4 regions of the Pseudomonas sp. B611 genome follow, and region 4 is predicted to be linked to each of the others. Evidence: predicted binding sites of a transcription regulator. Region 4 holds the regulator's gene; each other region holds the start of a gene.
The links. The regulator FliA, encoded in region 4, starts transcription of late flagellar genes. The targets are predictions, from matches to a motif close to CTAAAGTTTNNNNNNNNNNNGCCGNTAA.
Positions count from the first base shown of each region.

Region 1: the regulator FliA is predicted to act here: its motif matches at 4,498-4,525, upstream of flgM (flagellar biosynthesis anti-sigma factor FlgM).
Region 2: the regulator FliA is predicted to act here: its motif matches at 2,308-2,335, upstream of ACZRMO_RS06600 (methyl-accepting chemotaxis protein).
Region 3: the regulator FliA is predicted to act here: its motif matches at 1,785-1,812, upstream of motA (flagellar motor stator protein MotA).

Region 1 is NZ_JBUZST010000005.1:401,145-409,006, reverse strand. Features, by position in the region: gene ACZRMO_RS14615 (PA3371 family protein) at 236-415, opposite strand; gene ACZRMO_RS14610 (hypothetical protein) at 426-653, opposite strand; tRNA gene ACZRMO_RS14605 (tRNA-Arg) at 979-1,055, shown strand; gene ACZRMO_RS14600 (MFS transporter) at 1,323-2,711, shown strand; gene ACZRMO_RS14595 (flagellar brake protein) at 2,772-3,521, opposite strand; gene ACZRMO_RS14590 (flagella synthesis protein FlgN) at 3,618-4,088, opposite strand; gene flgM (flagellar biosynthesis anti-sigma factor FlgM) at 4,137-4,460, opposite strand; gene flgA (flagellar basal body P-ring formation chaperone FlgA) at 4,603-5,367, opposite strand; gene ACZRMO_RS14575 (chemotaxis protein CheV) at 5,462-6,394, shown strand; gene cheR (protein-glutamate O-methyltransferase CheR) at 6,437-7,264, shown strand; gene flgB (flagellar basal body rod protein FlgB) at 7,572-7,862, shown strand, end outside.
Region 2 is NZ_JBUZST010000002.1:343,790-351,651, reverse strand. Features, by position in the region: gene pdxR (MocR-like pyridoxine biosynthesis transcription factor PdxR) at 1-189, shown strand, start outside; gene ACZRMO_RS06600 (methyl-accepting chemotaxis protein) at 232-2,208, opposite strand; gene ACZRMO_RS06595 (LysR substrate-binding domain-containing protein) at 2,389-3,306, opposite strand; gene ACZRMO_RS06590 (NorM family multidrug efflux MATE transporter) at 3,459-4,862, shown strand; gene ACZRMO_RS06585 (putative bifunctional diguanylate cyclase/phosphodiesterase) at 5,007-6,671, opposite strand; gene rep (DNA helicase Rep) at 6,927-7,862, shown strand, end outside.
Region 3 is NZ_JBUZST010000004.1:207,992-215,853, forward strand. Features, by position in the region: gene motB (flagellar motor protein MotB) at 1-861, opposite strand, end outside; gene motA (flagellar motor stator protein MotA) at 865-1,716, opposite strand; gene ACZRMO_RS11710 (HDOD domain-containing protein) at 1,884-3,419, shown strand; gene ACZRMO_RS11715 (rhodanese-like domain-containing protein) at 3,477-4,292, shown strand; gene asd (archaetidylserine decarboxylase) at 4,309-5,169, shown strand; gene serB (phosphoserine phosphatase SerB) at 5,299-6,513, opposite strand; gene ACZRMO_RS11730 (AhpA/YtjB family protein) at 6,647-7,862, shown strand, end outside.
Region 4 is NZ_JBUZST010000005.1:51,954-59,815, forward strand. Features, by position in the region: gene ACZRMO_RS12965 (chemotaxis protein CheA) at 1-989, opposite strand, end outside; gene ACZRMO_RS12970 (protein phosphatase CheZ) at 1,001-1,789, opposite strand; gene ACZRMO_RS12975 (chemotaxis response regulator CheY) at 1,808-2,182, opposite strand; gene fliA (RNA polymerase sigma factor FliA) at 2,351-3,091, opposite strand; gene fleN (flagellar synthesis regulator FleN) at 3,088-3,921, opposite strand; gene flhF (flagellar biosynthesis protein FlhF) at 4,027-5,343, opposite strand; gene flhA (flagellar biosynthesis protein FlhA) at 5,355-7,469, opposite strand; gene ACZRMO_RS13000 (bacteriocin immunity protein) at 7,720-7,862, opposite strand, start outside.

The sequences.
Region 1 (7,862 bases), 350 kb from region 4:
TTGAACTGCCTAAAGGCTTAATGCCAGCACTGATTTGCTTTTTTGCGGACTGGTTGGAAAACTTTTCGACGAAAAACTTCATCCAGCAATTTTCGCCCACACCCCGGCCGCAAAAGGGCTGAAGGGCGCACATCGTATAGCAATGTGGCCTTTTGCCCTTGATTTTAAGACTAGTGGCAATCTGCCGATTTACTAGCGCGAGGCGACATAAGGTAGGCAGTGGGGAGGGGGCAGCTCAGCGCAGCACGGGGTCGAATTTGATCCGCCGGCCGACGATGAGCGTCAGCAAGAGAAGGCTCGCAAACACACCGCTGGCAATGAAGGAGGTGGTTTGCTCGTCCTGGGCGTTGACGTTGAGTCCCAGAATGACAGCAGCCAAGGTCAGGCAAAGGAACAGCCAGGCAGGTTTGCTCATGGGTACGCCCTCAGAAAACCCAGTGTTCGGAGGAGGGCGCTGCTTGCGTGCCCTGTGTCAGGTGGATGTCGGATTGTGGCTTGGCGGTCATCACGGCCAGTTGCGGGCGCTGTTGCAAGTGATGCGGCACGGGTTGGTGCAGCTGCGCGGTGTCTTCGCTGTTGCTCGATTGGAAGTGGAACATCACCAAAGCGGCCAGGGCCACGGTATTGAGAGCTAACAGAAGCGCGCTGTTCATGATCATGTTCTCCGTGGCTGGCGTGGCCAAATGGGTGTTGTAGGAGAAGTATTGCAGAACCCGTGCCAACGTTTTATTTCAATAAAATCAGCATCTTAGGTGGTTATTGAAGGTCTGTTTTCTTGCAATTTGCAATGATGGCATTTTGCAGGAGTGCATTTTGCACGATAGCGCCAAGTGCCCGTATTTACTGGGGCAGGCCGTAGTCGCCCGGGCAGGCAGCGGCCTACACTCAAAAAGCCTACGGACGACATGACAAAACCCACCTCGGCCGTTAACATGCACGCCGTCCGTCGCACTGCCCCTGGCGCAGTGACGGCCATTTGTCCCAGTAGCTCAATTGGATAGAGCATCCCCCTCCTAAGGGGAAGGTTGGCCGTTCGAACCGGCCCTGGGACACCAGATCCAAAGCCCCGCACAGATCACTCTGGCGGGGCTTTTTTATGGGCGTTCGTCAAAGAAGCGGCGAACCTTGCCGCGGTTCTGGGTTCACAGCAGGTGCGCGGCTTATTTGTCGCGATCTGTGTATCTGACAGGCAGCCGGGCAGCGTCTGACGCTTAAGCAAAATAATCCCGGGAAACAGCATTTGCCGCCTGTCCGGGCCCGTCACCCAGGACTATCATGCCGATAGCCCTGTCCCTCACTGCAAGGAGCCGCTCGGAACGCCGATGCGCCAGATCTGGAAATCTTTTCGAGCCCTTTATTTCGCCTCCTTGATGATGCTGATCGGCTCCGGCCTGCTCAGTACTTACCTGGCCTTGCGCCTGGCGGCCGACCATGTGGACAGCCTGTGGGTCGGTGCGCTGATGGCGGCCAACTACTTTGGCCTGGTGCTGGGTGGCAAGATCGGGCACCGCCTGATCGCCCGGGTCGGGCATATTCGTGCGTATGCCACGTGTGCCGGGATCGTCGGTGCGGCGGTGCTGGGGCACGGGTTGATCGACTGGCTGCCAGCCTGGATTGTGCTGCGGATCATCGTCGGCCTGGGGATGATGTGCCAATACATGGTCATCGAGAGCTGGCTCAATGAGCAGGCGGACGCCAAGCAGCGCGGCGTGGTGTTCAGCGGCTATATGATCGCCTCCTACCTGGGGCTGGTGCTCGGCCAGTTGATCCTGGTGATGCATCCCCAGCTCGGTCTTGAATTGCTGATGCTGGTCGCGCTGTGCTTCGCCCTGTGCCTGGTGCCGGTGGCCATGACCCGGCGGATTCACCCGGCGCCGCTGCATCCTGCGCCGATGGAGCCGCGTTTCTTTATCAAACGGGTGCCGCAGTCGCTGAGCACGGTGCTGGGTGCGGGGCTGATCGTCGGTTCGTTCTACGGCCTGGCACCGCTTTACGCCTCCCAGCAAGGCTTGACGACCGAGCAGGTCGGTCTGTTCATGGGCTCGTGCATTTTTGCCGGTCTGTTGGTGCAGTGGCCGCTCGGCTGGTTGTCCGACCGCTATGACCGGGCCTTGTTGATTCGCTGTTTTGCCCTGTGCCTGGCGGTTGCTGCGTTGCCATTGGCGATCATGACGCAGGTGCCGCTGGAGGTGCTGTTCGTGGCGGGCTTCCTGTGTTCGCTGGTGCAGTTCTGCCTTTACCCGTTGGCCGTGGCGTTTTCCAACGACCATGTCGAGGGTGACCGCCGCGTGTCGCTGACCGCCATGCTGTTGGTGACCTACGGCGTCGGTGCCAGTATCGGGCCGTTGTTGGCCGGTGTGGTGATGAAGCTTTTTGGCAGTCAGATGCTCTACGCGTTTTTCAGCTTGTGTGCGCTGATCCTGGTGTGGCGTATCCGGCCGAAGGCGGTGACCAACCTGCATCAGGTGGACGATGCGCCACTGCATCACGTGGCGATGCCTGACAGCATGTCCAGCTCGCCGCTGGTGGCTGCGCTGGATCCGCGGGTAGACGAGCAGGTGGTGCAGGAGCAGATGCAGACCGCTGCGCCGGAAGAGCCCGAGCCTGAAGACGGGCCGCAGCCGCCGGTGGATGAGCCGGCATTCGTAGGGCCGCCGGAGCCTCTGGGGCCGGAAGAGCACCCTCATGACCTGAGCAGGGCGCGCCCCTGAATGCAAAAACGGGCAGATCCCATGAGGATCTGCCCGTTTTTTTGTGGCGTGCTTTAAGGCTTAAAAGTCATCGTCTTTGTCAAAGCGCCGCGCTTCGCGTTGCAGCTGATACACAAAACGCTCGACCTGGCGTTGCACCAACCCACTCATGTTGTGGAAGCGCACGCCGGCAAAGGTGGTGTTGATCTTTTCTTCGAAGTGCAGGTAACGCAGTTCGACGGAGGTGGTCATGCTGCCGAAGGGCAGGGCGGCGATAAAGCGATCGTAGACTTGGCCCAGTTGCAGGCGCTCGGAGATGTCGCCTTCAAAGCGCAATTTGCAGCCGGTGGCGGAGATGTCCAGCAGCTTGCCGCTGACCGGCGCCTTGAGTTTCTCGCCGCCCAGCTCGATGTTCACCAGTTGCGCCAGTTTCAGCGCGGCGCGGAAGGCATTGCGGCGCTGATGGTAGACCACCTCGTCCGGCATGCTGCCGGTGTAGATACGGTGGCCGTCTTTTTCGCTGACGCTGTAGGTGCCGTTGCTTTCCCACGCGACGCGCACGCCTTCGTGGAAGCCTTCGATACGAAACGGTTCGCCGCTTTCCAGGAAGCGCTCGCCATCGCGCGGGATCATTTCATCCAGTGCCAGGGTCTTGCTGTCCCGGTCAACGTCCACCAGGTAGCTTTGGAAGCGCTGGCTGCGTTCGTGGAAGGTAATGATCAGCGGGTCGTGGCTTTCTTGCAGCATCCGCAGGGTGCCGACAATTTCCAGAGGTGTAGTGAGTACCTTGGGTGGCTGCGGTGTATCTTCCGCATTAAGGGCGTTGAACACGGTTCTTCCATCTCCAGACAAAATACGACTACACGCAAGAACCGGCATTTTGCCAGCATGTAGCGCGCCTTGGATAGGGCGCGCTGTAAACCGGCGTCAGGCTTGGCTGCGGGTGCCTGGTTTGACCAGGCGTGAGGTGGAGCCTTGGGCGTTATACAGGGCCGGTGGCTCGCCGCCATGGAGTATACGCAACTGGTTGGCGGTCGTGGCTTGCTGCAGCTGGATCGACTGACCGTTGAGCAGGTTGGCTTCCTGGCACTGGCTGAGCAGCTCATTGAGTACCTGGCTCTGCGCCAGTAACTCGTCGCCGACGGAGGAATGGCTGGCCAGTTGGGCGAGGCCGTCGTGATCGGTTGGCAGGCCGAGGCTGGCCAGGATCTGGCTGCGCTTCTTGCCATGCTGTTCAAGGAGCACGATGAGCGACTGTTTGCGCGCGAGGATTTCTTCCAGCAGGCGCATATCCCGGCCGTAGAGGGCCAGGGATTCTTCTTTGAGCAGCTCGAGCAATTGTTGCGTCGGTGCCAGATCATCAATGATCAGTTGAAGCAGGGTTTCGTCGTGGTGCATGGCTGGCCTTGGGTTTTAAGCGTCCAAAAGCCCGGCGCAGGCCTTTGCCTAGCGCTCGGCTTCGAAGTTGAGCAGCTTGCTGGCTACACGGTTGCTGTCGACTTTGTAGCTGCCATCGGCGATTGCCTGTTTCAACTCGGCCACACGGGCACTGTTGACAACCGGTTGATCGCGCAGCGAGTCAGTGACCTTCTGCAACTGTTGAGCCTCATTGCTCAGGTGTACGGATTCCCCGCTTTGGCTGGCGCCGGCCTGTTCTGCCTTGGCGGGCAGTGGCTGGGACTTGGCTTCTACGCTGTCCTTGGCACCGGTGGTGCGCGTAGAGCCGGGCAATGCCTGGGAATTATTTAAACGACTGAAATCGATGACCATGATAAAAAAACCTCTGGGTATTTGGACGCTTGCCATGTTTTCGGCCATACCCGGACAAACTTTAGGCTCGATTGACAATAAACCTGCATGCGCACACGTCTGGTACACAGTGTAGGAAAAGCTGGCGCCTGATACCAGTTCTCTATAAAGCCACCTCGACCTGGCCGGGTGCGGTCACCCGTGCCTTGATCACGCGGTTGGAATTGAGGTTCTTGACCCTGATCTGTTCACTCATGCCGCCATTGGACAGCGCTTCCCCCGGCATTTTTACCTGCAAGGCACCGCTGCTGGCGGAAATAACCACCTGGTCACCCTTGCGAATGACCTCGGCCTGTTCCAGGTGTACCAGGGTAATGACCTGGTCGGTGACCACTGGTCGGGTCAATTTTTGCCCGACTGCCTGATCGACCGAGGTGAGATAGCCCTGGTTGATCAGGCTGATATCACGCTCACGCAACACAACATCGTCGTAACCGATGATGCCGGTGCGCTTCAGCGGCCGCGCCACCACCACCACGTCGCGGAACAGCTTGACCTGCGCCGGCACGAACACCGTCCACGGCGCAGCGCCCTCGCAGCGTACTTTCACGGTCACGCGGCCAATCGGCTGGGCGGGGCTTTCCAGGGTGGCTGTCAATTCCTTGTCGCACATTGGCATACGCAGGCGCGGGTCGAGTTGGTTGACCTGGATTTCATAACGCCCGGGCGTCTGGGTGGTCGCCAGATAATCTTCTACAGTGAACTCAAGAAACCCTTGGGTGACGCCGATAAGTAGATCAGGCAAGGTGACGTTGTCCGCGCGGGCCGTGGTGCCCAAGCCCAAGGCAAGCAGCGCCAGCGGTACGCAAAACAAGCGGCAATACCGTGTCAGGTCAAGGTGTCGGGAAACTGTCGTTTTAATATCCATGACCAATAAATAGCAAAGCTCGTGCCGTTTAGTGTTGGGTGCGCGTCACTGCCCTTATAGGTATGGCCAAAGGTTTTAGCGTGGGAGTCAAGGCATGGCAGGAGTAATGGATTCAGTAAACCAGCGCACACAGCTGGTAGGGCAGAATCGCCTGGAGTTGTTGCTTTTTCGCCTGGATGGCAAACAGCTGTACGGCATCAACGTGTTCAAGGTGCGGGAAGTGCTGCAGTGCCCCAAGCTGACGATCATGCCCAAGTCCAGCCCGGTGGTGTGTGGCGTGGCCAACATCCGTGGCGCGACCATTCCGATCCTTGACCTGTCCCTGGCCACGGGCTCGGCAGGTTTGCAGGACCGCGAAAACCCTTTCGTGATCATCACCGAGTACAACACCAAGACCCAGGGTTTCCTGGTGCGCTCGGTGGAGCGCATCGTCAACATGAACTGGGAAGAGATCCATCCGCCACCCAAGGGCACCGGCCGCGATCACTACCTCACGGCGGTGACGCGGGTGGACAACCAGTTGGTGGAAATCATCGACGTGGAGAAGATCCTCGCCGAAGTGGCGCCCACCTCGGAAGCGATTTCCGTCGGTGTGGTCGATGCCGAGACGGCGCACAAGGCGATCTCGCTGCGGGTGCTGACGGTGGACGACTCCTCGGTGGCGCGCAAGCAGGTGACCCGTTGCCTGCAGACCGTCGGTGTAGACGTGGTGGCACTCAATGATGGGCGCCAGGCGTTGGACTACCTGCGCAAATTGGTGGATGAAGGCAAGAAACCGGAAGAAGAATTCTTGATGATGATTTCCGACATCGAGATGCCGGAAATGGACGGGTACACCCTCACGGCCGAGATACGCAACGATCCACGCATGCAAAAATTGCATATCATCCTGCATACTTCGTTGTCGGGCGTATTCAACCAGGCGATGGTCAAGAAGGTCGGTGCCGATGACTTCCTGGCCAAATTCCGCCCGGATGACCTGGCAAACCGGGTTGTCGACCGGATCAAGGCAGCAGATCACGGCTAGGGGATTTCCCCTGGCGGTCACACGATTTAAGAGGCGGTATCATTGTCTACGGGTAATTTGGATTTCGAACAGTTCCGGGTCTTCCTGGAAAAAGCCTGTGGCATATTGCTCGGTGAAAACAAGCAGTACCTGGTATCCAGCCGTCTCAACAAGTTGATGGAACAGCAGGGCATCAAGTCGTTGGGCGAGCTGGTTCAGCGTATTCAGGGGCAGCCGCGCAGCGGGCTCAAGGAAATGGTGGTCGATGCCATGACCACCAACGAAACCCTGTGGTTTCGTGACACCTATCCGTTTGAAGTGCTCAAGAGCAAAGTGCTGCCGGAAGCCATCAAGGCCAGCCCGGGCCAACGCTTGCGCATCTGGTCGGCGGCCTGCTCCTCGGGGCAGGAACCGTATTCGATCTCGATGTCCATCGACGAGTTCGAGCGGACCAACATGGGCCAACTGAAGGCGGGTGCGCAGATTGTTGCCACCGACCTGTCCGGCACCATGCTCACCAACTGCAAGACCGGCGAGTACGACAGCCTGGCCTTGGGCCGGGGTTTGTCCCAGGAGCGCCTGCAACGTTACTTTGACCCGAAAGGGGCAGGGCGTTGGGCGGTCAAGGCGCCGATCAAGAGCCGCGTGGAGTTTCGCTCGTTCAACCTGCTCGACAGCTACGCCAGCCTGGGCAAGTTCGACATGGTGTTCTGCCGCAACGTGCTGATCTACTTCTCGGCCGAGGTGAAGAAAGACATCCTGTTGCGCATTCACGGCACGCTCAAGCGTGGTGGCTATCTGTTCCTCGGTGCTTCCGAAGCGCTGAACGGTTTGCCGGATCATTACCAGATGGTGCAGTGCAGCCCGGGCATCATCTATCAGGCCAAGTAAGTCGTACGCGGTAAAAAATGTGGGAGCGGGCTTGCTCGCGAATGCGGTGGATCAGTCGACTCATCTATGACTGACATACCGCATTCGCGAGCAAGCCCGCTCCCACATTTGTTATGCGGCAATCCTGACAATAGCGGCAACCCGGATTGCCGCTTTACTGGCGCCACGCGGAAACGGCTTGCCGCTTTTCTGGCATTGCCATCGGCAATCTGCCCTCAAACCCTTTAAATACAGGCTCTGCGTAAACTGGCACACACCTTGCTATAACCCTGCTAACGAACAGCAGGTCAGCCTAAAGGTTTCCGCCATGAGCATCAGCTTCGATAAAGCGCTCGGTATCCACGAACAAGCCCTGGGCTTCCGCGCCCAGCGTGCCGAAGTCCTGGCCAACAACATTGCCAACGCCGATACCCCGAACTACAAGGCTCGGGACCTGGACTTCTCCGCCGTGCTCGCCGCACAGCAGGACAAGACCAAGAACGGCACCTTCGCCTTGAACATGACCAACAACCGTCATATCGAAGCGCAAGGCCTGAGCAGTGGGGACGAGTCGCTGCTGTATCGCACGCCGATGCAGCCGTCGATCGACCAGAACACC
Region 2 (7,862 bases), on a different contig from region 4:
CACGAAGGCTGGCCAGAAGAAACCACCATTCGCCAAGCCGCCAGTGCCGGTGTGCAGTTGCCCGGCCTCAGCCGGTTATATGCTGGCGACGGAAAAAAGCAGGGCTGGCTGTTGGGCTACTCGTCCTTGAACGCCCATGAAATCGAAACCGCAATGGTGCGCTTGGCCGGTGCGCTGAAAAAACCCTAGGCAAGCCCCGGTTCCGAGGAGCCGGGCACGCCTTGTTTAGCGTCAACGGAAGCGGTCGACCTCTTGGCGCAAGCCAGCCGCCAACGTCTCCAACTCCCTGGCCGTAATCGCCAGGTTCGACACCACTTCACGCTGCTCGCTGTTGGCCAGCGCAATGCTCTGCAAGTTGCTGCTGAGCAACGTCGCCGTGCTGCTCTGCTCCTGGGTTGCCGTGGTAATCGCGGCAAACTGCTGCCCCGCCGAGCGGCTTTGCTCGTCGATGCGGGCCAGGGCCGAGGCCACGTCGGCGTTGCGCGACAGGCCTTCCTGCATCAGCACATTGCCGTGTTCCATGGTGGTGATGGCGTTGCCGGTTTCCTGCTGGATGCTCTGGATCATCCCGGAAATTTCGTCGGTGGCCTGGCGGGTGCGCGACGCCAGGTTGCGCACCTCATCGGCGACCACGGCAAACCCACGGCCCTGCTCACCGGCGCGGGCGGCTTCGATGGCGGCGTTGAGTGCCAGCAGGTTGGTCTGGTCGGCGATGGCGGTAATCGTTCCGACAATTCCGCCGATCTCCTGGGAACGCTGGCCGAGGGTGTTGATCACCGTGGCCGTGCTGTTCAGCGCGGTGGCGATATGTTCCAGGGACGACGAGGCCTCCTGCATCGAGTTGCGACCGATGCGCGTCTGCTGGGCGTTTTCCTGGGCGAGGCGCTCGGTATTGCCCATGTTGTCGGCAATGTTCAGCGAGGTGGCGCTGAACTCTTCCACGGCGCCGGCCATGCTGGTGATCTCGCCCGACTGCTGCTCCATGCCTTCATAGGCACCGCCAGACAACCCGGACAACGCCTGCGCCCGGCTGTTGACCTCTTCGGATGCCTTGCGGATATGCGAAACCATGGTCGACAACGCTTCACCCATCTGGTTGAAGCTACGCGCCAGTTGGCCGATTTCGTCATGGCTGGACACGTTCAAGCGCGCGCTCAAATCGCCGGCACCCAAGGCCTCGGCCTGGCGCACCAGGTCGCTCAATGGCTGCAATTTGCTGCGCAACAGCCAGACAGCCGCACCGACCGCCAGCAACATCGCCAGTACGCTGCCGATCACCAGGCGAATCCCCACGGCCCAGGTGACGGCACGGATCTCAGCCTTCGGCATGCTTGCCACCACCGACCACGGGCCGCCCTCGAACGGCACCGCGACGCTGTAGAAGTCTTCGTTCTTGTCGCTCCAGAATCGCCCGGCACCCGGCTTTTTCGCCAGATCGAGCACTACCGGGATCGCCTGGTCCAACGCCTGCACGCCCGCCGGTGGCACCAGCCACTTCTTCTGCTCATCGAGCAAGGCCAGGGAACCGGTCTGGCCGATGCGGAAGCGCTTGAGGTTGTCGAACTGGGCGTTCTGCGCGTCGGTGTAATCAAAGCCCACAAACAGCACGGCAATGACTTTGCCTGCGCCGTCGCGTACCGGCGTGTACTGGGTCATGTAGGAACGTTCGAACAACACCGCACGACCGACGTAGTTCTGCCCGGCCAGCAGGCGTTGATAGGCCGGATGCTGGTGATCCAGCACAGTGCCGATGGCGCGGCTGCCATCCTGTTTGGTCAGGGAAGTGCTGATGCGGATAAAGTCCTCACCATTGCGCACAAACACTGTGGCCACGCCGCCCGAGGTGTCCTTGAACTCATCGACTTCGGCGAAATCGTTGTTCAACAGGTCGCTGCCCAGGAACAGGCTCGGGGTCTGTACGCCGGCCACGGTGACTGGCTGGTCGGCACGCACACTCAAACCGGCGCCGAAGCGCTTTTCAAACAGCCCGCTCAAACGCTGGGTGCTTTCGCGCAAGGTGCTGTGGAAGGTATTGAGTTGGTCGGCGAGCAGGCGCGCTTCGCTGGCCAGGTGCTCCTCGCGGGTGTCGAGGTTGGCGGAGTCGAGGGAACGCAAGGCAAACACGGTACTGCCGCTGATGACGACAGCCAGAATCACGGCGAGCGCGAGGCCTAGCTGGGAGGCAATCCGGGCGCGAGGTTGAGACATGACAGCTCCTGGCCGAGGCCAGGATCATCCTGATCTCATAGCGCTGCTCGGCAATTTATCTAGTGGGAAGCGTTGGGGCACGATGGTTCCAACACACCTACTTCGGCGTGCGCGGGCAATACTTGAGCGATTCACAGGGTTATCGCGCAAACGATTGCACGAACGGTATTGCACGCATGCTCACAGGCGCTCGACCTCGGGCAATTCCATGGCCTTGACCTCGCTTTGCAGGAAGTCCGCCAAGCGCCGCAGCCGCTCACCGCCGGGGCGGGTTTTCGGCCACACCAGGTAGTAACTTTCCCCACTGGCCACGGCGGTGGGCCACGGTAGGCTCAAGCGCCCCTGGGCCACATCTTCGGCCACCATCAACAAATCCCCCATGGACACGCCGTAGCCTCGCGCGGCGGCGATCATGCCCAGTTCAAGGGTGTCGAACACCTGCCCGCCCTTGAGCGATACCTGCGACGACAAGCCCATACGCTCCAGCCAACTGCGCCAGTCGCGGCGGTCGGGCGTGGGATGCAACAGCTCGGCCGTCGCCAGGCGTGCAGCGTCCCACGGCCCGTCGTCCAGCAAGTTGGGGGCGCCGACCGGGATCAACAGCTCCGGGTACAGGTAGCACGCGTCCCAATCCGCCGGGAAATGCCCGTAGCTCAACAACACCGCACAGTCGAAGGGCTCCTGGTTGAAATCCACCTCATCCACGTTCATCCACGCGCTGGTCAATTGCACTTCGTTGCCCGGCTGCAAGGCGCGGAAACGACTGAGCCGCGCCAGCAACCAGCGCATGGTCAGGGTGGAAGGCGCCTTCATGCGCAGGATGTCATCTTCGGCGTTCAAGGTATGGCAGGCGCGCTCCAGTGCCGCAAACCCCTCGCGCACGCCGGGCAATAACAGGCGCGCGGCTTCAGTGAGCTGCAAGGTGCGGCCACTGCGCTGGAAAAGGCGACAGGCGAAGTGATCCTCAAGGGTGCGGATATGCCGGCTCACCGCACTTTGCGTAATAGACAGTTCTTCCGCCGCACGGGTGAAGGAGTTATGCCGAGACGCGGCTTCAAAGGCCCGCAGGGCGTAAAGAGGAGGAAGACGACGGGACATGAGGAACGCTCCGACAGCAGGATAGCGAAACCCTACCAGAATAGATCAGGCATGAGTTTTTATCATGTGAACCATCGCTTTTATCCCTTTGTGCAATCGGCCGAGAGCGCCGAGAATCAACCCTTCCACAACCCTCTGACTATTTGAGCGTGATGATCATGCAGCATCCAGCACGTACCGAACTCTGGGCCATTCTGCGGCTGTCGGGGCCGTTGATTGCCTCACAGTTGGCGCACATGCTGATGGTGTTGACCGACACCCTGATGATGGCTCGCCTGAGCCCCGAAGCCCTGGCCGGCGGCGGCCTGGGGGCGGCCAGCTATTCGTTCGTGGCGATTTTCTGCATCGGTGTGATTGCCGCCGTGGGCACCCTGGTGGCGATTCGTCACGGCGCGGGCGATATCGAAGGCGCCACCCGCCTGACCCAGGCCGGGCTGTGGCTCGCCATGCTGATGGCCCTGGCGGCGGCGTTGCTGCTGTGGAACCTCAAGCCGGTGCTGCTGATGTTTGGCCAGACCGAAACCAACGTGCAGGCGGCGGGGCAATTCCTCACGATCCTGCCCTTCGCCCTGCCCGGCTACCTGAGTTTCATGGCCTTGCGCGGCTTCACCAGTGCCATCGGCAAAGCCACGCCGGTGATGGTCATCAGCCTGTGCGGCACGGTCATCAACTACCTGCTCAACCATGCCTTGATCGAGGGCATGTTCGGCCTGCCAAAACTGGGCTTGATGGGCATCGGCCTGGTCACGGCCATCGTCGCCAACGGCATGGCCCTGGCGCTGATGTGGTACATCCGCAGCAACCGTGCCTATGCCGCTTACCCGCTGGGCACTGGCCTGCTGCGCCTCAACACCACCTACCTGCGCGAGCTATGGCGCCTGGGCCTGCCGATTGGCGGCACCTATGCGGTAGAGGTCGGGTTGTTCGCCTTCGCGGCGCTGTGCATGGGCACCATGGGCAGCACGCAGTTGGCGGCGCATCAGATCGCCCTGCAGATTGTCTCGGTGGCGTTCATGGTGCCGGCGGGGATGTCCTACGCGGTGACCATGCGCATCGGCCAGCACTACGGCGCCGGGCAGTTGCTGCAAGCACGCCTGGCCGGCCGGGTCGGCATCGGCTTTGGGGCAACGGTGATGCTCGGGTTTGCCGCCGTGTTCTGGCTGTTGTCCGACCCGCTGATCGGGCTGTTCCTTGACCACAATGACCCGGCGTTCCACGACGTGATCGTGCTGGCCGTCAGCCTGTTGGCCGTGGCCGCGTGGTTTGAGTTGTTCGACGGTGTGCAGACCATCGCCATGGGTTGTATCCGTGGGCTGAAGGACGCCAAGACCACGTTCCTGGTGGGCCTGGGTTGTTATTGGCTGATCGGCGCGCCAGCGGCGTGGCTGATGGCGTTCACCCTGGGCTGGGGGCCGACCGGGGTGTGGTGGGGCCTGGCGCTGGGGCTGGCGTGTGCGGCGGTGAGCCTGACGTGGGCGTTTGAGGCGAAGATGAAGCGGATGATTCGGCGGGAGCCGCAGGTTCAAGCTACATTTCAAGCCGCCCAGGCGGATTAAAGGTCTGACGCGGTCAAAACCTGTGGGAGCGGGCTTGCTCGCGAAAGCGGTGAATCAGATATAAATTCATTGACTGACCCACCGCTTTCGCGAGCAAGCCCGCTCCCACACAAGCCCGCTCCCACAGTCGATCGGCGTCGCCATTCAACCCAGTAAAGCCTCTCGGCCTTTTCCATAGGTGAGGTATTCCACCAACTCCGGCAACGGCAACGGCTTGCTGATCAGATAACCCTGGGCCTGGTCACACCCAAACAACCGCAACAACGCCAACTGCTCAGGGGTTTCCACGCCCTCGGCCACCACTTCCAGGTTGAGGTTGTGGGCCAGATTGATCATCGCGTGCACCAGCTTGCGGTTCTCTTCGCGCTCTTCCATGCCGCCGACAAAGCTCTTGTCGATCTTCAACAAGGCTATCGGCAGGCTGTTGAGGTGCACGAACGATGAGAAACCGGTGCCGAAGTCATCCAGGGAAAAGCGCACGCCAAGGCGGCCGAGGGCGTCCATGGTCTGCTTGACCAGGTCGCTGCGGCGCATCACCGCGGTTTCGGTCAGTTCGAATTCCAGCCATTGCGCTTCCACGCCACGTTCGGCAATCAACCGGCTGAGGGTGGACAGCAATTGGCTGTCCTGGAACTGGCGAAACGACAGGTTGACCGCCATGTGCAGCGGCGGCAGGCCGCGTTCGCGCAGGTCCTGCATGTCGCGCAGGGCGCGGGAAATCACCCAGTAGCCCAACGGTACGATCAGGCCGCTTTGCTCGGCCAGGGGCACGAATTCGCTGGGCGGCAACAGGCCACGTTCGCCGTGACGCCAGCGCACCAGGGCTTCCAGGCCGACGATATGCCCGTCGTCCAGGTCCAGGCGCGGCTGGTAGTGCAACTCCAGTTCGTCACGGCGCAAGGCCCGGCGCAGTTCACTTTCCAGGTCCGCCAGGCTGCGCGCGTTGCGGTTGATGCGTTCGTTGAAGATATGAAAGGTGCAGCCTTGGGTGCTTTTGGCTTGCTGCATGGCGATATGCGCGTGCCACATCAGCGGGTCGGCGCCGGCGCTGGCACGGGCGTGCGCCACGCCCAGGCTGCAACCGATCAGCAGGCTTTCGCCATCGACCCAATAGGGTTCGGCCATGACTTCGGTGATGCGCTCGGCCATCCACTCGGCGCGCTGGGGCGCACGGCGGGTGTCGATCAGCAAGGCGAATTCATCGCTGCCCAGGCGCGCCAGTTGGTCGCCGGCCTCCAACTGGCTCTTGAGCCGCGAGACCACTTGCAGGATCAACCGGTCGCCGGCCTGGTGGCCGAGGGCGTCGTTGGCATGGCGGAAGTTGTCGAGGTCCAGGTGACCGAGGGCCAGGCCGCGGCCTTCGTTCTCGGCCAGCCGCGCCGCCAGCAGGGTCTGGAAACCCTGGCGGTTGGCGATACCGGTGAGCGGGTCCTGTTCGGCCAGGCGTTGCAGGGTGGTTTCCAGCACGCCGCGTTCGCGAACGTGGCGCAGGCAGCGGCGCAGGGTGTCGGCGTCCAAGGCGGTCTGCACCAGCCAGTCGCTGACCCCCAGCGGTGAAACCAGCGGTTCCTGCTCCAGCAGCAATACGCACGGCAAGCTGCAACGGCCGGGGCCAGGTTGCAGGCCTGGCGTGGTCAATAGCACGGCACCGTGGTCGTCATCGAACAGACGACTTACGGAATCCCAATTTGGCGCGCTGATCAGCACAGCCCCATCGCCCATCGGCGCCAGGCACTCGCGCAACAACGCTGCCCACGCGGGCTCATCGGCCAGCAGCAGCAAACGCAAGGGTTCGACAGGCGTAGACAAGCTAGCTCCCTAGACTCTGCAAGAATTCGTTGGCGGCGGGCATTATGACGTGCGGCCTGATAATCACCAATGATAGGGGTTATCAAACACGCAGGTTGTAAACATTAGTCTCAATTGCCCTGACATCCTGCGGCAAAGTATCAAAACCGGCAAATTTAGATCGAGTGGTACGTCACACTGTCGTTCTGACAGAGCAGAATCCTGCCAGCCTGTTAAAATGCCCGCCCTTTTGAATAACGACTCCCTGAATTCTGTATGTCCCGACTCAATCCCCGGCAGCAAGAAGCCGTGAACTACGTCGGCGGCCCTCTATTGGTGCTCGCCGGTGCTGGCTCCGGCAAGACCAGCGTGATCACCCGCAAGATTGCGCACCTGATCCAGAACTGCGGCATCCGCGCCCAGTACATTGTCGCCATGACCTTTACCAACAAGGCGGCGCGGGAAATGAAAGAGCGCGTCGGCACCCTGCTCAAGGGTGGCGAAGGCCGTGGCCTCACCGTGTGTACCTTCCACAACCTGGGCCTGAACATCATCCGCAAGGAACACGCGCGGCTGGGCTACAAGCCAGGCTTCTCGATCTTTGACGAGACCGATGTGAAGTCGTTGATGACCGACATCATGCAGAAGGAATACGCAGGCGACGACGGCGTGGACGAGATCAAGAACATGATCGGCGCCTGGAAAAACGACCTGATTCTGCCGCCCCAGGCCCTGGAAAACGCGCGTAATCCCAAGGAACAGACCGCCGCCATCGTCTACACCCACTATCAGCGCACGCTCAAGGCGTTCAACGCGGTGGACTTCGACGACCTGATCCTGCTGCCCGTGAAGCTGTTCGAAGAGCACGCTGACATTCTGGAGAAGTGGCAGAACAAGGTGCGCTACCTGCTGGTGGACGAATACCAGGACACCAACGCCAGCCAGTACCTGCTGGTGAAAATGCTTATCGGTAAACGCAACCAGTTCACCGTGGTGGGCGACGACGACCAGTCGATCTACGCCTGGCGCGGTGCGCGCCCGGAAAACCTGATGTTGCTCAAGGACGACTACCCGTCCCTGAAAGTGGTGATGCTGGAGCAGAACTACCGCTCCACCAGCCGCATCCTGCGCTGCGCCAACGTGCTGATCTCGAACAACCCCCACGAGTTTGAAAAACAACTGTGGAGTGAGATGGGCCACGGCGACGAGATC
Region 3 (7,862 bases), on a different contig from region 4:
CGGCACCGGTTTAGGCTGATCACCTTCAATCGCACGCTGGGCCTTTTTGGTCAGCACCACGATGTCGATGCGGCGGTTGATCGGGTTGAACGGGTCTTCGTGATCAAACAGCTGCGACGAGGCAAACCCCACCACGCGCGCCACTTGCGGGTCCGGGTAGCTGCCGGCCACCAACGCACGGCGGGCGGCGTTGGCGCGGTTGGCCGAGAGCTCCCAGTTGCCGAAGTCGCCCTGGCCCGAGTACGGCTTGGCGTCGGTGTGGCCGCTGATGCTGATCTTGTTCGGCACCGCCTTGATGGTGTCGGCCATGGCCAGCAGGATGTCTTCAAAGTACGGCTTCAAGCGTGCGCTGCCGGAGTCGAACATCGGCCGGTTGGCGGCGTCGGTGATCTGGATGCGCAGGCCGTCCGGGGTGATTTCAAACGAAATCTGATCCTTGAACTTCAGCAACTGCGGGTTCTCATCCACCTTGGTCTGCAACTCTTGCAGCAACAGCTCCAGGCGTTCCTGCTCGACCTGCTCGGCCATGGCTTCGACGGTATCGCGCTCGATCGGGATATTTTCCTGCGGCGACTCGGTCTTGATCTCGGGGTTGATGGTGCGCTCCGGCGCCAACTGCGGCGAACCGCCGAGGTCGATGACGAAGGGCGTGCCGCTTTCCGAGAAGCCAATCGGGTCCTTGAAGTAACCGGCGATGGCGATCTTTTGTTCCGGCGTGGCGGTGGACATCAGCCACAGCACCAGGAAGAACGCCATCATCGCCGTCGCAAAGTCGGCGAAGGCGATTTTCCAGGCACCGCCATGGTGCCCCGCAGCGAAGCGCTTGACGCGCTTGATGATTATCGGCTGGTTGTTTTCCATGGCTTAGCGACCGCGAACCGCTTGTTCCAGCTCGGCGAAGCTTGGGCGATGTTTCGGGTACAGCACCTTGCGACCGAATTCCACCGCCAGCGATGGCGGCATGCCGGAAGCGGACGCTACCAGGCTGGCCTTGATCGATTCGTACAGGTTGATTTCTTCCTTGGCGTCGTGAGCCAGGGAGGTGGCCAGCGGGCCAAAGAAACCGTAGGCCGCGAGAATACCGAAGAAGGTACCGACCAGTGCCGCACCTACGTGCATGCCGATGGCCGCCTGGTCGCCTTCGCCCAAGGAAGCCATGGTCACCACGATACCGAGTACCGCCGCGACGATACCAAAGCCGGGCATGCCGTCGGCGATGCCGGTCACGGCGTGGGACGGGTGCTCCAGCTCTTCCTTGAGGCTGAACAATTCCATGTCGAACAGGCCTTCCAGCTCATGGGGGGCCATGTTGCCGGAAGACATGATGCGCAGGTAATCGCAGATGTAGGCGGTCATGCGCTCATCTTTGAGCACGGCCGGGTACTTGGCGAAAATCGGGCTGGCGGCAGCGTCTTCGATATCGGCCTCGATGGCCATCATGCCTTCGCGGCGGCTCTTGTTGAGGATCTCGTACACCAGCCCCAGCACTTCCAGGTAGAAGGTGTGGGTGAAGCGCGAACCGAACATGCCCAGCGACTTTTTGATCACGTGCATGGTCATGTAGCCGGGGTTCGCTTGCAGGAACGCGCCCAACGCCGCACCACCGATAATCAACACCTCGAAAGGCTGGATCAGCGCGGCAATTTTACCGTGGGACAGGACGTACCCGCCGAGCACGCTTGCGAAGACGACGATGATGCCGATAATTTTAGCCATAGGGGATCTGTACTTGCGCCGTCGGGTTCATGGACATATTTGGAGGAACTGCAAAACTCTTGTTCTACTTATCGGCAAAACTGCGCCAGACTATAGCCCGTTAAGGCGAAAAGCCAGTTCGGCCCGATCCGGGCGTGTTGACCGCAAGTGATGATCGCGCCCCAATCATGGCTAATGAAACGACAGTCCCAACTGCAAAACCCACTACCCTCGCCGCTTGGATCAAGCGCCTGGACGATGTGCTGCTGCCTGTCCCCCAGGCCAGCCACGAGCGCGTGTGCAAAGGCATCCGTGATAGCCGCAGTTCGTTGCGAGATATTGCCGAGCTGATGCAGAACAGCCCGGCGCTGGTGCTCAGCGTGATGCGCGAGGCCAACAGCCATACCCACGGCAGTTTCACGGAGCCTGCGGAAAACCTCGAAGTGGCGCTCAACCGCCTCGGCCTGAAACGCGCCGAAGAGCTGCTGGCGCGCTTGCCGTCGGTGCCGGCCCATGAGATCCCCGTGGCCTTGCGCCAATTGCTGCTGGTCAGCCAGCACGCCTCGCAACAGGCCAACGGTTTGTTCGCCAGCCGCCTGGCGCGTTTGTGGCAGGACATTCACTGGGGCAGTCTGCTGTTTCTGTCACCGCTGTGGCCGATGGCGGTCGCCTACCCCAAGCTCCTCGAAGAATGGGAACTGCGGGTGATCCACAAAGGCCAGCCGGCGCGCCAGGTCGAGCAGGAATTGTTCGGCGTACGCCTGCTGGACCTGTGCCTGGGCTTGACCGAAGCCTGGCACCTGCCGATCTGGGTCTCCCAGGGCTACAACCTGCTGCTCAAGGAGCAGCGTTTGCTGGTCAAGGCGCTGCACATCGCCCGCGAAGACGACGCCCTGCGCCAACAGCAATTGCTCGACGCCGAACCCAACCTGCGGCGCTGGCTGAACCAGCCGGCCAACACCGTACTGCTGGCCAACGGCCTGGCGATGTCGGCCCAGGAGTCCTGGACCTGCCCGCACACCGAGCGCTGGCAATACCTCACCGCGCTGTACCTGCAACAGCCGCTGGGCGATGTGCAGCAGCAAGTGCACCAGCAAGCCGTGACCAGCGCCCGCACCACGCTGATGCCTGATTTATGGCACCCAGCGCTGTCGCTGATCTGGCCATGGCACGTGCAGAAAATCCATCGCGGCCTGCTGCCCGCGTCGCCACCTACCGCCGAATCCCTGGCCGTATGGCGCAAACGCTGCACCGAGTTGCTGGTGGAGCCAAGCCGTTTTGCCAACGCCATGCATCTGACCACCTGCGCCAAGGAAGCCCTGGTGGCCAGTGGCATGCAGCGGGTCATGCTGCTGATGACCGACCGTGCCCAAAGCACCTTGCGTGTGCATCAGGCCGACGGTTTGCCGAAAGACGCCGCCAACCTCAGCCTGGACGTGACCAACAGCACCCTGCTGCAACGCCTGCTGGAAAAGTCCGCGCAGGTGCGCCTCACCCCGGACAACCACGCGCAGTTCTCGGCCTTGCTACCGCCGATCCTGCGCCGTCTGTTCACCGGCGAACACCTGCTGCTGCGCTCCCTGAGCTGCAACGGCAAGGTGGTGATGCTGATGGTGGCCGACCAGGGCGGCGGGCCGTTCTCGGAAACCACCGTGCAAGCCTTCGGCAAAACCGCCCAATGCATCGAGAAGGCCCTGCACTGCTTTACCAACCGCAGCGCCTGATGCTTGCGCTACAATCGCGGTCCTTTATCGCCAACATTTGTGCCCAGGAGACCTCACATGCCTGACTTCTCTGGCTTGCCGCTGGTGATCGAATCCAGCGACCTGCAAGCTCGCCTTGATGCCGAACACCTGATTCTGGTGGACCTCACCAGCGCTGCCCGCTACGCCCAGGGGCATATCCCCGGCGCGCATTTCGTTGACCCCAAGCGCACCCAATTGGGCCAGCCGCCTGCACCGGGCCTGCTGCCCCACAAGGCCGACCTGGAAAAACTTTTCGGCGAACTGGGCCACACCCCGGACGCGACCTACGTGGTCTACGACGACGAAGGCGGCGGCTGGGCCGGGCGTTTCATCTGGATGCTCGACGTGATCGGCCATCAGAAATACCACTACCTCGACGGCGGCCTGCTGGCCTGGCTGGAAGGCCAGCACCCGGTCAGCACCGACGTGCCCGCAGCCGTCGGCGGCCCGGTCAGCCTCACCTTGCACGACGGCCCCACCGCCACCCGCGAGTACCTGCAAAGCCGCCTCGGTGCTGCCGACCTGGGCATCTGGGACGCACGCGGCCCGCTGGAGTATTCCGGCGAGAAAGTCCTCGCCGCCAAAGGTGGGCACATCCCCGGCGCCGTGAACTTCGAATGGACCGCCGGCATGGACCCTGCGCGCAACCTGCGCATCCGCCGCGACATGCCGCAGATCCTCGAAGACCTCGGGCTGACCCGCGACAAAGAAATCATCACCCACTGCCAGACTCACCACCGCTCTGGCTTCACCTACCTGGTGGCCAAGGCGCTCGGTTATCCGCGAGTCAAAGGTTATGCCGGTTCCTGGGGCGAATGGGGCAACCACCCCGACACCCCCGTTGAGATTTAAGGTTTAAGGACAGTAAATGAAAAAGCAGTTGTTTATCCTCAGCCAGTACTTGCTGCCGCACCACCTGCTGTCGCGCTTGGCCGGCTGCATTGCCGAGTGCCGCGTGCGCTGGTTCAAGAACGCCTTCACCAGCTGGTTCGCCAAGCGCTATCAAGTGGACATGTCCCAGGCCCTGGTTGAAGACGTGACCGCCTACGAGCACTTCAACGCGTTCTTCACCCGCGCGCTGAAAGACGGCGCTCGCCCGCTGGACCAAACTCCAGGCGCGATCTTGAGCCCCGCCGATGGCGCGGTCAGCCAGCTTGGCCCGATCGAACATGGTCGCGTGTTCCAGGCCAAAGGCCACAGCTTCAGCGTGCTGGAACTGCTGGGCGGTGATTCCGCCGTGGCGGCGCCGTTCATGGGCGGTGATTTTGCAACGGTGTACCTGTCGCCGAAGGACTACCACCGCGTGCACATGCCGCTGGCCGGCACCCTGCGCGAGATGATCTACATCCCGGGGCGCATCTTCTCGGTCAACCAGACCACCGCCGAAAACGTACCGGAGCTGTTTGCGCGTAACGAGCGAGTTGCCTGCATTTTCGACACCGAACGCGGCCCGATGGCCGTGGTATTGGTGGGCGCGATGATTGTGGCGTCGATTGAAACCGTGTGGGCTGGCTTGGTGACACCGCCGAAGCGTGAGCTGAAAACCTTCCGCTACGATGAGGCCGCGCGTGCGCCGATTCACTTGGAGAAAGGCGCTGAGCTGGGCCGCTTCAAACTGGGTTCGACTGCAATCGTGCTGTTCGGGCCGGATCAGGTGAAGTGGGCTGAAGAGCTGGCAGCCGGCACGCCGGTGCAGATGGGCCAGGGTATGGCACTGCCAAAAGCCTGACGCACTGATCGTTCCCACGCTCTGCGTGGGAACGCAGCCCTTGACGCTCTGCGTCAGCTTTTAGAGGCGTGACGCGGAGCGTCACAGGATGCATTCCCACGCGGAGCGTGGGAATGATCATCGTGAGGCTTACAGCTGACCGTCGCGATCCCGGAAGCCCAGCAGATACAACACCCCATCCAACCCCAAGGTCGAAATCGCCTGCTTCGCCGACTGCTTCACCAGCGGCTTGGCACGGAACGCCACACCCAACCCGGCAATCGCCAGCATCGGCAGGTCATTCGCACCGTCGCCGACAGCGATAGTCTGCTCCAGACGCAAACCTTCCTTGTGCGCCAGTTCCTTCAGCAGGTCCGCCTTGCGCTGCGCGTCGACAATCGGCTCGACCGCCACGCCAGTCACCTTGCCATCCACCACTTCCAGCTCGTTGGCGAACACATAGTCGATGCCCAACTTGGCCTGCAATTGCTTGGCGAAGTAAGTGAAGCCGCCCGACAGGATCGCGGTCTTGTAGCCCAGGCGCTTGAGCTCGGCGAACAGGGTTTCGGCGCCTTCGGTCAGGCGCAGGGAGGCGCCGATGGAGTCCAGCACACTGACATCCAGCCCTTTAAGCAGCGCCAGGCGCTCCTTGAAGCTCGCCCGGAAATCCAGCTCACCGGCCATGGCGCGCTCGGTGATCTCGGAGACTTGCTCGCCCACACCGGCAGCCTTGGCCAACTCGTCGATGACTTCCGCTTCGATCAGCGTGGAGTCCATGTCGAACACCGCCAGGCGACGGTTGCGGCGGAACAGCGAGTCTTCCTGGAAGGCGATATCGACATTCAGCTCCTGGGCCACGCTGAGAAACTCAGCGCGCAGGGCTTGCGGATCGGCCGGCTCGCCGCGCACGGAGAACTCGATGCAACCCTTGCCCTTGTCGGCCGGGGTGTCCAGCGGCATACGACCCGACAGACGGTCAATGTGGTCGATATTCAAGCCGTATTGCGCGGTAATCGAGCTGACGCGCTGCAACTGCTCAGCCGTGACCTTGCGGGTCAGCAGCGTCACGATGTGGCGTTTCTTGCCCTGACCGGCGACCCAATGCTGGTAATCGGCTTCGGACACCGGCGTGAAACGCACCTGTTGATCAAGCTTGTACGCCGTAAACAGGATGTCCTTGAGCACCGAAGACGCCTGTTCAGTACTCGGGATCTCAACGAGGATGCCGAACGACAGCGTGTCGTGGATCACCGCCTGGCCGATGTCGAGAATGTTCACACCACCCTGGGCCAGAACGCCGGTAATCGCCGCCGTCAGACCCGGGCGATCTTCACCAGTGATGTTTATCAGGACAATTTCGCGCAAGGCGCACCCCCAGGCTGGAAAAAAACCGCATTCTACCCACTTTCAGTGACCATCGGGCACAGCCAGCGCTTTGACGCTATGGGGCCTGTCGCTATACTGCGCGTCAACTTCACGGACCAAGAGCCGAGCGCAAGTGAACCGGCCCACGCCAGTAAAAACCGATAACTTCTTCCTGCTGATCTTCCGGGCACTGCGCCACCGCCGTGTACCGATCGCATTACGCATCGCCAGCCATAACGTGATCCTGGTCGCCCTGGCCCTGGTGATCTACGCCTGCGTGATGGGTTTGCAGTTCAAGCAGGCCATGCACGAACAGGCCGACGCCCTGGGCGAGAGCTTGACCACGCAAACCGCCACGTCGGCGACCGAGCTGTTGGTGTCCAATGACATCCTCAGCCTCAACGTGCTGCTCAACAACCTGACCAAGAACCCGCTGGTGGCCCACGCCGCCATCTACAGCGTGGACAACCGGATCATGGCCGAAGCCGGGCAGCGCCCGAAGAATGGCCTGCTGGGCGAAGCCGAAGGGTTGTACCAGAGCAACATCACGTTCCAGGACGTGAAGGCCGGCCAACTGCGCATCAGCCTGGACATGCAGCAATTCCAGCAGCCGATGACCATCAGCCTGCAAAGCATGGGCATCCTCAGCGCGATCCTGCTGGCCCTGGCGTTGGCCCTGAGCCTGCGCCTGGGTCGGCATATCTCCACGCCGCTGATGCAACTGCGCATCTGGCTGCGGGACATCGACGAACACACCCCGGCCACCGACCGTCAGGATGAAATCGGCGACCTCGCCCGCCAACTGCACGCCAGCTTCGCCCCGGAGCCGACCGTGCGCGCGCCTGAGCCCGAGCCGGAATACGACGACGAGCCCGAGTTCGACGTGGGTGAGCCGGGCTTTGATGAAGCCCCACCGGTCGCCGGCCTCAAGCCTGCCACCCGCAAGGCGATCCAGGCCGATGAAGACGAGTTGGACGACGAAGACCCGTTCGCCGACCTGCGCGATACCGCGTCCAACAGCCCGGCTGTCGCGCCAACGCCTGCCCCGGTTAAGAACGCCGAGCCCCAGCACAGTGCGGTCCTGGCCGTGCAACTGGGCTCCCAGGATCAACTGCGCCGCCTGCCCCGCACCCGCCTGACGGAACTGCTGGAACGCTACCGCGACTGCCTCGACCAGGCCGCCTCGCTGTACCAGAGCGAACTGCACACCCTGAACGACGGCAGCACGCTGATGCTGTTCCACAGCGAAGACAGCGGCGAAGACTACCTGACCAACGCCATCTGCTGCGGCGAGCTGCTGCGCGCCCTGGGCCATGCCCTGCAGATCGAAGTGGCGGACAGCGGCATCA
Region 4 (7,862 bases):
GCACGGGCAGGGGCTGCTGCGGCGGGCGCCGGAGCAGGTTTGGCCGCCACCGGTGCTGGGGCCTTGGCGGCTACTGGCGCTGGGGTGGCGACCGCAGCCGAGGCCGAGGCCCCCACTTCGGTGAACTTGCCCTTGCCGTGCAACTCGTCCAGCAGGGACTCGAATTCGTGATCGGAAATCAGGCCGTCAGCGGCCGGTGCTGCGGCAGCGGCTGCCGTTGGCGCCGCTGCGGCGACTTCCGGCAAGGCGTCGGCCACAAACGTGCCCTTGCCGTGCAGTTGGTCGAGCAACGCTTCGAATTCATCGTCGGTGATGTCGGTGCTGGCGGAAGCGGCAGGCGCCTCGGCAGCAGCGGCAGGCGCCACGGCGTCGGCGGCGAACTGGCCTTTGCCGTGCAACTGATCGAGCAACGATTCGAATTCGGCGTCGGTGATGTCTTCGCCCGTCGGCGCAGCCACGGCTGCCACCGGCGCTTCGGCTTCAGCCTTGACCGCGTTGAGGGAGTTGAGCAGTTGTTCGAACTCGCTGTCCGTCACATCCGCCTCGGCCTCGACCACAGGCTCGGGCGCCGCTTCTGCGACAGGCGCAGCCGAAGTGTCAGCCGGTTCGGCCAGGCGCGCCAGGGCGGCCAGCAGTTCCGGGGTGGCAGCAGTGATCGGTGCACGTTCGCGCACCTCGCTGAACATGCCGTTGACCGCATCCAGTGCTTCGAGAATCACGTCCATCAATTCCGAATCAACGTGACGCTCACCCTTGCGCAGGATGTCGAACACGTTCTCGGCGATGTGGCAGCACTCCACCAGCTCATGGAGCTGGAGGAAGCCGGCGCCCCCTTTTACAGTGTGAAAACCGCGAAAAATTGCATTGAGCAGGTTCGCATCATCCGGTCGGCTTTCCAGCTCGACCAGTTGCTCGGACAACTGCTCTAAAATTTCGCCGGCCTCTACAAGGAAATCCTGAAGGATTTCTTCATCGGCGCCGAAGCTCATGTGGGTGCTCCTTAGAAGCCTAAACTGGATAACAGGTCATCAACATCATCTTGACCCGATACAACGTCTTCACGTTTATCGGCATGAATCTGCGGACCTTCACCCTTGGCGAGATGTTTTTGTGGATCTTTTTCCGAGAGGATCGCTTCGCGGTCATGTTCGATGCCGGCAAAACGGTCAACCTGGCCTGCCATGAGCACCAATTTGAGCAAATTGCTTTCCACTTCGGTGACCAGTTGGGTCACGCGCTTGATCACCTGACCGGTGAGGTCCTGGTAATCCTGGGCCAGCAGAATGTCATTGAGGTTGCTGGAAACCGTGCGATTTTCCTGCTCGCTGCGTGACAGGAAACCTTCGACCCGACGCGCCAATTCACGAAACTCCTCCGCCCCGACTTCGCGACGCATGAAGCGACCCCAGTCGTGGCTCAAGGCTTGGGCTTCGTTGGCCATGCCATTGACCAGGGGGGTGGCGTTTTCCACCAGGTCCATGGTCCGGTTGGCCGCCGCCTCAGTCAGCCTGACCACATAGGACAGGCGTTCGGTGGCATCGGTGATCTGCGAGATTTCTTCGGCCTGGGGCATGTGCGGGTCAATCTGGAAATTGACAATCGCACTGTGCAGCTCGCGTGTGAGCTTGCCCACTTCCTGGTACAGGCCGCGGTCACGGGTCTGGTTGAGCTCATGGATCAACTGCACCGCGTCGCCGAACTGGCCTTTTTCAAGGCTGTCGACCAACTGGTGAGCATGCTTCTTCAGGGTCGACTCGAAGTCTCCCTGTGATATTTCTTTATGCTCCATAGCTCCCCCGCGATGGCATTAGCCGTGGATGCGTTCGAAAATTTTCTCGATCTTCTCTTTCAGCGCCAATGCCGTGAAAGGCTTGACCACGTAACCGTTGACCCCGGCCTGGGCGGCTTCGATGATCTGTTCACGCTTGGCTTCGGCGGTCACCATCAACACCGGCAAGCTGCGCAATTTTTCGTCCGCACGCACGTGGCGCAGCAGGTCGATACCGGTCATGCCCGGCATGTTCCAGTCAGTTACCAGAAAGTCGATGCTCCCGCTGTTGAGGATCGGAATCGCCGTAATGCCGTCATCCGCCTCGACCGTGTTTGTGAACCCAAGGTCACGCAACAGGTTTTTAATGATCCGCCGCATCGTTGAGAAGTCATCAACGATGAGGATTTTCATGTTCTTGTCCAATTCGACCTCCAAGCAGTCTTAAACGCGCCCAGCACCTGGACGCGCCATTTCAATCAACAGGCGTTACACAAAAAGGACTGCCCAGGGCACCACGGTGCAAACCCGCAAAAGCCTGAGGCCTTCACGGGTTCGTCTGCAGTGTCCCCACACCGCCTGTCAGCGCGCGCGCCACTCTCCCAATCGCCCCCGCAAGCGGGCTGCGCACTGGCTATGCAGCTGGCTGACACGCGACTCGCTGACCCCCAGGACCTCACCGATTTCCTTGAGGTTCAGCTCTTCGTCGTAGTACAGCGCCAACACCAGTCGCTCACGCTCCGGCAAATTGGCAATCGCGTCCGCCAACGCGCCCTGGAAACGTTCGTCTTCCAGGTCACGCGACGGCTCAAGATGTGCACTTGCGCCGTCCTCATGCAGCCCCTCGTGTTCGCCGTCCTGTAGCAGGTCGTCGAAACTGAACAGGCGGCTGCCCAAGGTATCGTTCAAAATCCCGTAGTAATCGTCGAGACTCAATTGGAGTTCGGCCGCAACTTCGTGATCTTTAGCGTCGCGACCGGTTTTTGCTTCAATTGCACGAATTGCGTCACTGACCATGCGTGTATTGCGGTGTACCGAACGCGGCGCCCAATCCCCTTTACGCACTTCATCGAGCATCGCACCCCGGATGCGGATACCCGCATACGTCTCGAAACTCGCACCCTTGCTCGCATCGTATTTGGTCGAGACTTCGAGCAGGCCGATCATGCCGGCCTGGATCAAGTCTTCAACCTGCACACTCGCGGGCAAACGCGCCAACAAGTGATAAGCGATGCGCTTGACCAGTGGCGCATAGCGCTCGATCAATTCGCCTTGGCTGTCACGTGCCGACTTCTTGTAAAGGTTGTAGCCGCTGGCTGTCATAGCACCGGTCCTGCGCTCGTCTGATGCACCAATCGCTCGACGAAAAACTCCAGATGCCCCCGCGGGTTGGCGGGCAACGGCCAGGTATCGACCTTCTGGGCAATAGCCTTGAACGCCAGTGCGCACTTCGAACGAGGGAACGCTTCATAGACCGCACGCTGCTTTTGCACGGCCTTGCGCACACACTCATCATAGGGAACTGCGCCGACGTATTGTAAGGCGACATCGAGGAAGCGATCCGTGACCTTGGTCAACTTGGCGAACAGGTTGCGACCTTCTTGCGGGCTCTGGGCCATGTTGGCCAGGACACGGAATCGGTTCATGCCGTAGTCACGGTTGAGCAGTTTGATCAGGGCGTAGGCGTCGGTGATCGAGGTGGGTTCATCGCAGACCACCAGCAAGACTTCCTGCGCGGCGCGCACAAAGCTGACCACGGACTCGCCGATCCCGGCGGCGGTGTCGATCACCAGCACGTCGAGGTTGTCGCCGATATCGCTGAATGCCTGGATCAGGCCGGCATGTTGCGCCGGGCTCAGGTGCACCATGCTCTGGGTGCCCGAGGCCGCCGGCACGATGCGGATCCCGCCAGGCCCCTGCAGCAGCACGTCGCGCAGCTCACAGCGGCCCTCGATCACATCGGCAAGGGTATGTTTGGGCGTCAGCCCCAGCAGAACGTCGACGTTCGCCAGCCCCAGGTCAGCATCCAGCAGCATGACGCGACGGCCAAGCTCTGCCAGGGCCAGGGACAAATTCACTGACACGTTAGTTTTCCCGACGCCACCTTTGCCGCCGGTCACCGCGATCACCTGTACGGGATGCATGCTGCCCATTTTATTTCTTTACCTTGTCTTGCTTAGACGCAGGCTACATGGCTTGGCCGCGTGAATCGCTTGCAGACCATCGATGTAGGTACATTTCACGGTGTTCGTACTGCCTCAACCCACCCGCTTTGCCGGGTTGTGATAGAGGTCAGCGAACATATCGGCCATCGCTTCCTCGCTAGGCTCTTCTTGCATTTGTACGCTGACTGCCCGGCTGACCAACTGATGACGGCGCGGCAGATGCAAATCATCTGGAATCCGCGGCCCGTCGGTCAGGTAGGCGACCGGCAGTTCATGGCTGATAGCCAGGCTCAACACTTCGCCCAGGCTCGCCGTCTCATCCAGTTTAGTCAGGATGCAGCCGGCCAGCCCGCAACGCTTGTAGCTGTGATACGCAGCGGTAAGAACCTGTTTCTGGCTGGTGGTTGCAAGCACCAGGTAATTTTTCGATTTGATGCCACGCCCGGCCAGGCTTTCCAGTTGCATGCGCAAGGCCGGGTCGCTGGCTTGCAGGCCGGCCGTATCGATCAGCACCACGCGCTTGCGCAGCAGCGGATCGAGGGCGTTGGCCAGGGACTGGCCCGGGTCGACGTGGGTCACCGACACATTGAGGATGCGCCCCAGGGTCTTGAGCTGCTCCTGGGCACCGATGCGGTAGCTGTCCATGCTCACCAGCGCGATATTCTGCGCGCCGTACTTGAGCACATAACGCGCCGCCAGCTTGGCCAGGGTGGTGGTCTTGCCCATGCCGGCAGGGCCGACCATGGCGATCACACCGCCCTCTTCCAGGGGTTCGATTTCCGGGGTGACGATCATCCGCGCCAGGTGCGCCAGCAGCATGCGCCAGGCCTGGCGGGGTTCTTCGATTTCGGTGGTCAGCGCCAGCAGGTCGCGGGACAACGGGCCGGACAGGCCGATGCGTTGCAGGCGACGCCAGAGGTTGGCCTGGGCCGGCTTGCTGCCTTGCAGCTGCGTCCACGCCAGGGAGCCCAGCTGCACTTCCAGCAGCTCACGCAGGCCGTTTAGCTCAAAGCGCATCGAGTCGAACACGCGCTGGTCAACCGCGGCGGCCGGGGCTGGCGCTGCGGGACGTGGCGGTTCGGTCAACGTCGGCTCGACCAGCGGCTCGGCAGCAGTCAGCGGCAGGCCGGCGAACAACTGGCGATTGGTGGTGGCATCGCTGTCGCCACGCATGCTCAGCTCAGCCTGGGCCGAGACGATGCGCGAGGCGGTCTTGCGCAGCTCGTCTTCGAGTTCCATGTTCGGCACGCGCGGGGCCAACGCCTGAGGGGTGTAATCCAGGGCAGCCGTCAGCTCGACACCGCCGGCAATACGACGGTTACCGATAATCGCGGCGTCGGCGCCCAGCTCATCACGCACCAGTTTCATGGCCTGACGCATATCGGCGGCGAAAAAACGCTTCACTTGCATAACCCACTACCTCAGCCGTTGGGCCCTACTGTCGCGACGATAGTCACTTGCTTGTTGTCAGGAATTTCCTGATAAGCCAAAACGTGCAAATTCGGAACTGCCAGGCGTCCAAACCGCGACAGCATCGCCCGGACGGGGCCTGCCACCAGCAGAATCACTGGATGGCCCTGCATTTCCTGGCGCTGTGCGGCGTCGATCAACGAACGCTGCAGTTTTTCAGCCATGCTTGGCTCCAGCAGAACGCCCTCTTCCTGGCCTTGTCCTGCCTTCTGGATACTATTGAGCAATATTTGTTCCAACCTTGGTTCCAAGGTGATCACAGGCAGCTCAGACTCAGTGCCTACAATGCTTTGCACGATGGCGCGGGACAATCCGACCCGCACCGCCGCCACCAATGCGGCAGTATCTTGACTCTTGGCGGCATTGTTGGCGATGGCCTCGGCAATGCTGCGGATGTCGCGCACCGGCACTTGTTCGGACAACAGCGCCTGCAACACCTTGAGCAACTGCGACAGCGACAGCACGCCCGGCACCAGTTCTTCGGCGAGTTTTGGCGAGGCTTTGGCCAGCAGGCCCATCAATTGCTGGACTTCCTCGTGGCCGATCAGCTCGTGGGAGTGCTTGTAGAGGATCTGGTTAAGGTGCGTGGCGACCACGGTGCTGGCGTCTACCACGGTGTAACCGAGGGACTGGGCCTGGCTGCGCTGGCTGATTTCGATCCACACCGCTTCCAGGCCAAAAGCCGGATCTTTGGCGGTGATGCCATTGAGGGTGCCGAAGACCTGGCCGGGGTTGATCGCCAGCTCGCGGTCTGGGTAGATCTCGGCTTCGGCGAGGATCACCCCCATCAGGGTCAGGCGGTAGGCGCTTGGGGCCAGGTCGAGGTTGTCGCGGATATGCACGGTGGGCATCAGGAAACCCAGGTCCTGGGACAGCTTCTTGCGCACGCCCTTGATCCGCGCGAGCAACTGGCCGCCCTGGTTGCGGTCCACCAGCGGAATCAGGCGGTAGCCGACTTCCAGGCCGATCATGTCGATCGGCGTGACGTCGTCCCAGCCAAGCTCCTTGGTTTCCGAGGCCCGAGCCGGGGACGGCAGCTGCTCTTGCTGACGGGCGACTTCTTGCAGGGCCTGGACTTTGACCGCGTTTTGCTTCTTCCAGAACAGGTACGCCGCGCCGCCCGCCAAGGCCGCCATGCTCAAGAACGACACATGAGGCATACCCGGCACGATGCCCATGATCGCCATGATCCCCGCCGCCACGGCCAGGGCCTTGGGCGAGGCAAACATCTGCCGGCTGATCTGCTTGCCCATGTCTTCGGAGCCCGAAGCACGGGTCACCATGATCGCCGCTGCTGTAGATAACAACAGTGATGGCAATTGCGCCACTAAACCGTCACCGATGGTCAGCAAGGCATACACGCGACCGGCATCGCCGAAGGTCATGCCGTGCTGGAAGATACCGACCGCCATGCCGCCGATCAGGTTGATGAACAGGATCAGCAGGCCGGCGATGGCGTCACCGCGCACGAACTTGCTGGCACCGTCCATGGAGCCGTAGAACTCGGCCTCCTGGGCAACCTCCAGACGACGCGTCTTGGCTTGGTTCTGGTCGATCAGGCCGGCGTTGAGGTCGGCGTCGATGGCCATCTGCTTGCCGGGCATGGCGTCGAGGGTAAACCGTGCGCTCACCTCGGAAATCCGCCCGGCGCCCTTGGTCACCACGACGAAGTTGATGATCATGAGGATCGCGAACACCACGATACCGACCACGTAGTTACCGCCGATCACCACCTCACCGAAGGCCTGGATCACCTTACCGGCGGCGGCGTGGCCGTCCTGGCCGTGCAGCATTACCACACGTGTAGAGGCTACGTTCAACGCCAGCCGCAGCAGGGTCGCCACCAGCAGAATCGTGGGGAACACCGCAAAGTCCAACGGCCGCAGGGCGTACACGCAGACCAGCAGCACCACGACGGACAGGGCAATGTTGAAAGTGAAGAACACGTCCAAAAGGAACGGCGGCATCGGCAACATCATCATTGCCAGCATCACCAGCAACAACAACGGCACACCCAGATTGCCCCGCGACAGGTCAGTCAGGGTGCCACGGGCCGTGCTGAACATTTGAGAGCGATCTACCACCGGTATTCCTCGTGTCCCTTGAAGCAAAGTTTTGACGCCAGAAGGCGTCCTGGAGGCGGTATTGCAAGAAGCCTTCCAACTTTTGCTTCAAAGGGCAGATCGCGGTGAAACCCCATCTACCTGTGGGAGCGGGCTTGCCCGCGATGGCGGTGGATCAGCCTGCACATGCATTGCCTGACACTGCGCTTTCGCGGGCAAGCCCGCTCCCACAATTAACCGAGTCGATTCTGGGTCAGTCTTCTTTAAATCCTGGCAAACCCTGAGCGGCGCGCCATGCCTTCACAGCTTGTGCGACGCCCTCTGGCGAGCTATCCGCCCCAGGCTCAGGGTAAAAAATCAGGTCGGTGCCGTCAGGATGACCAGCGAGTTGCCTGA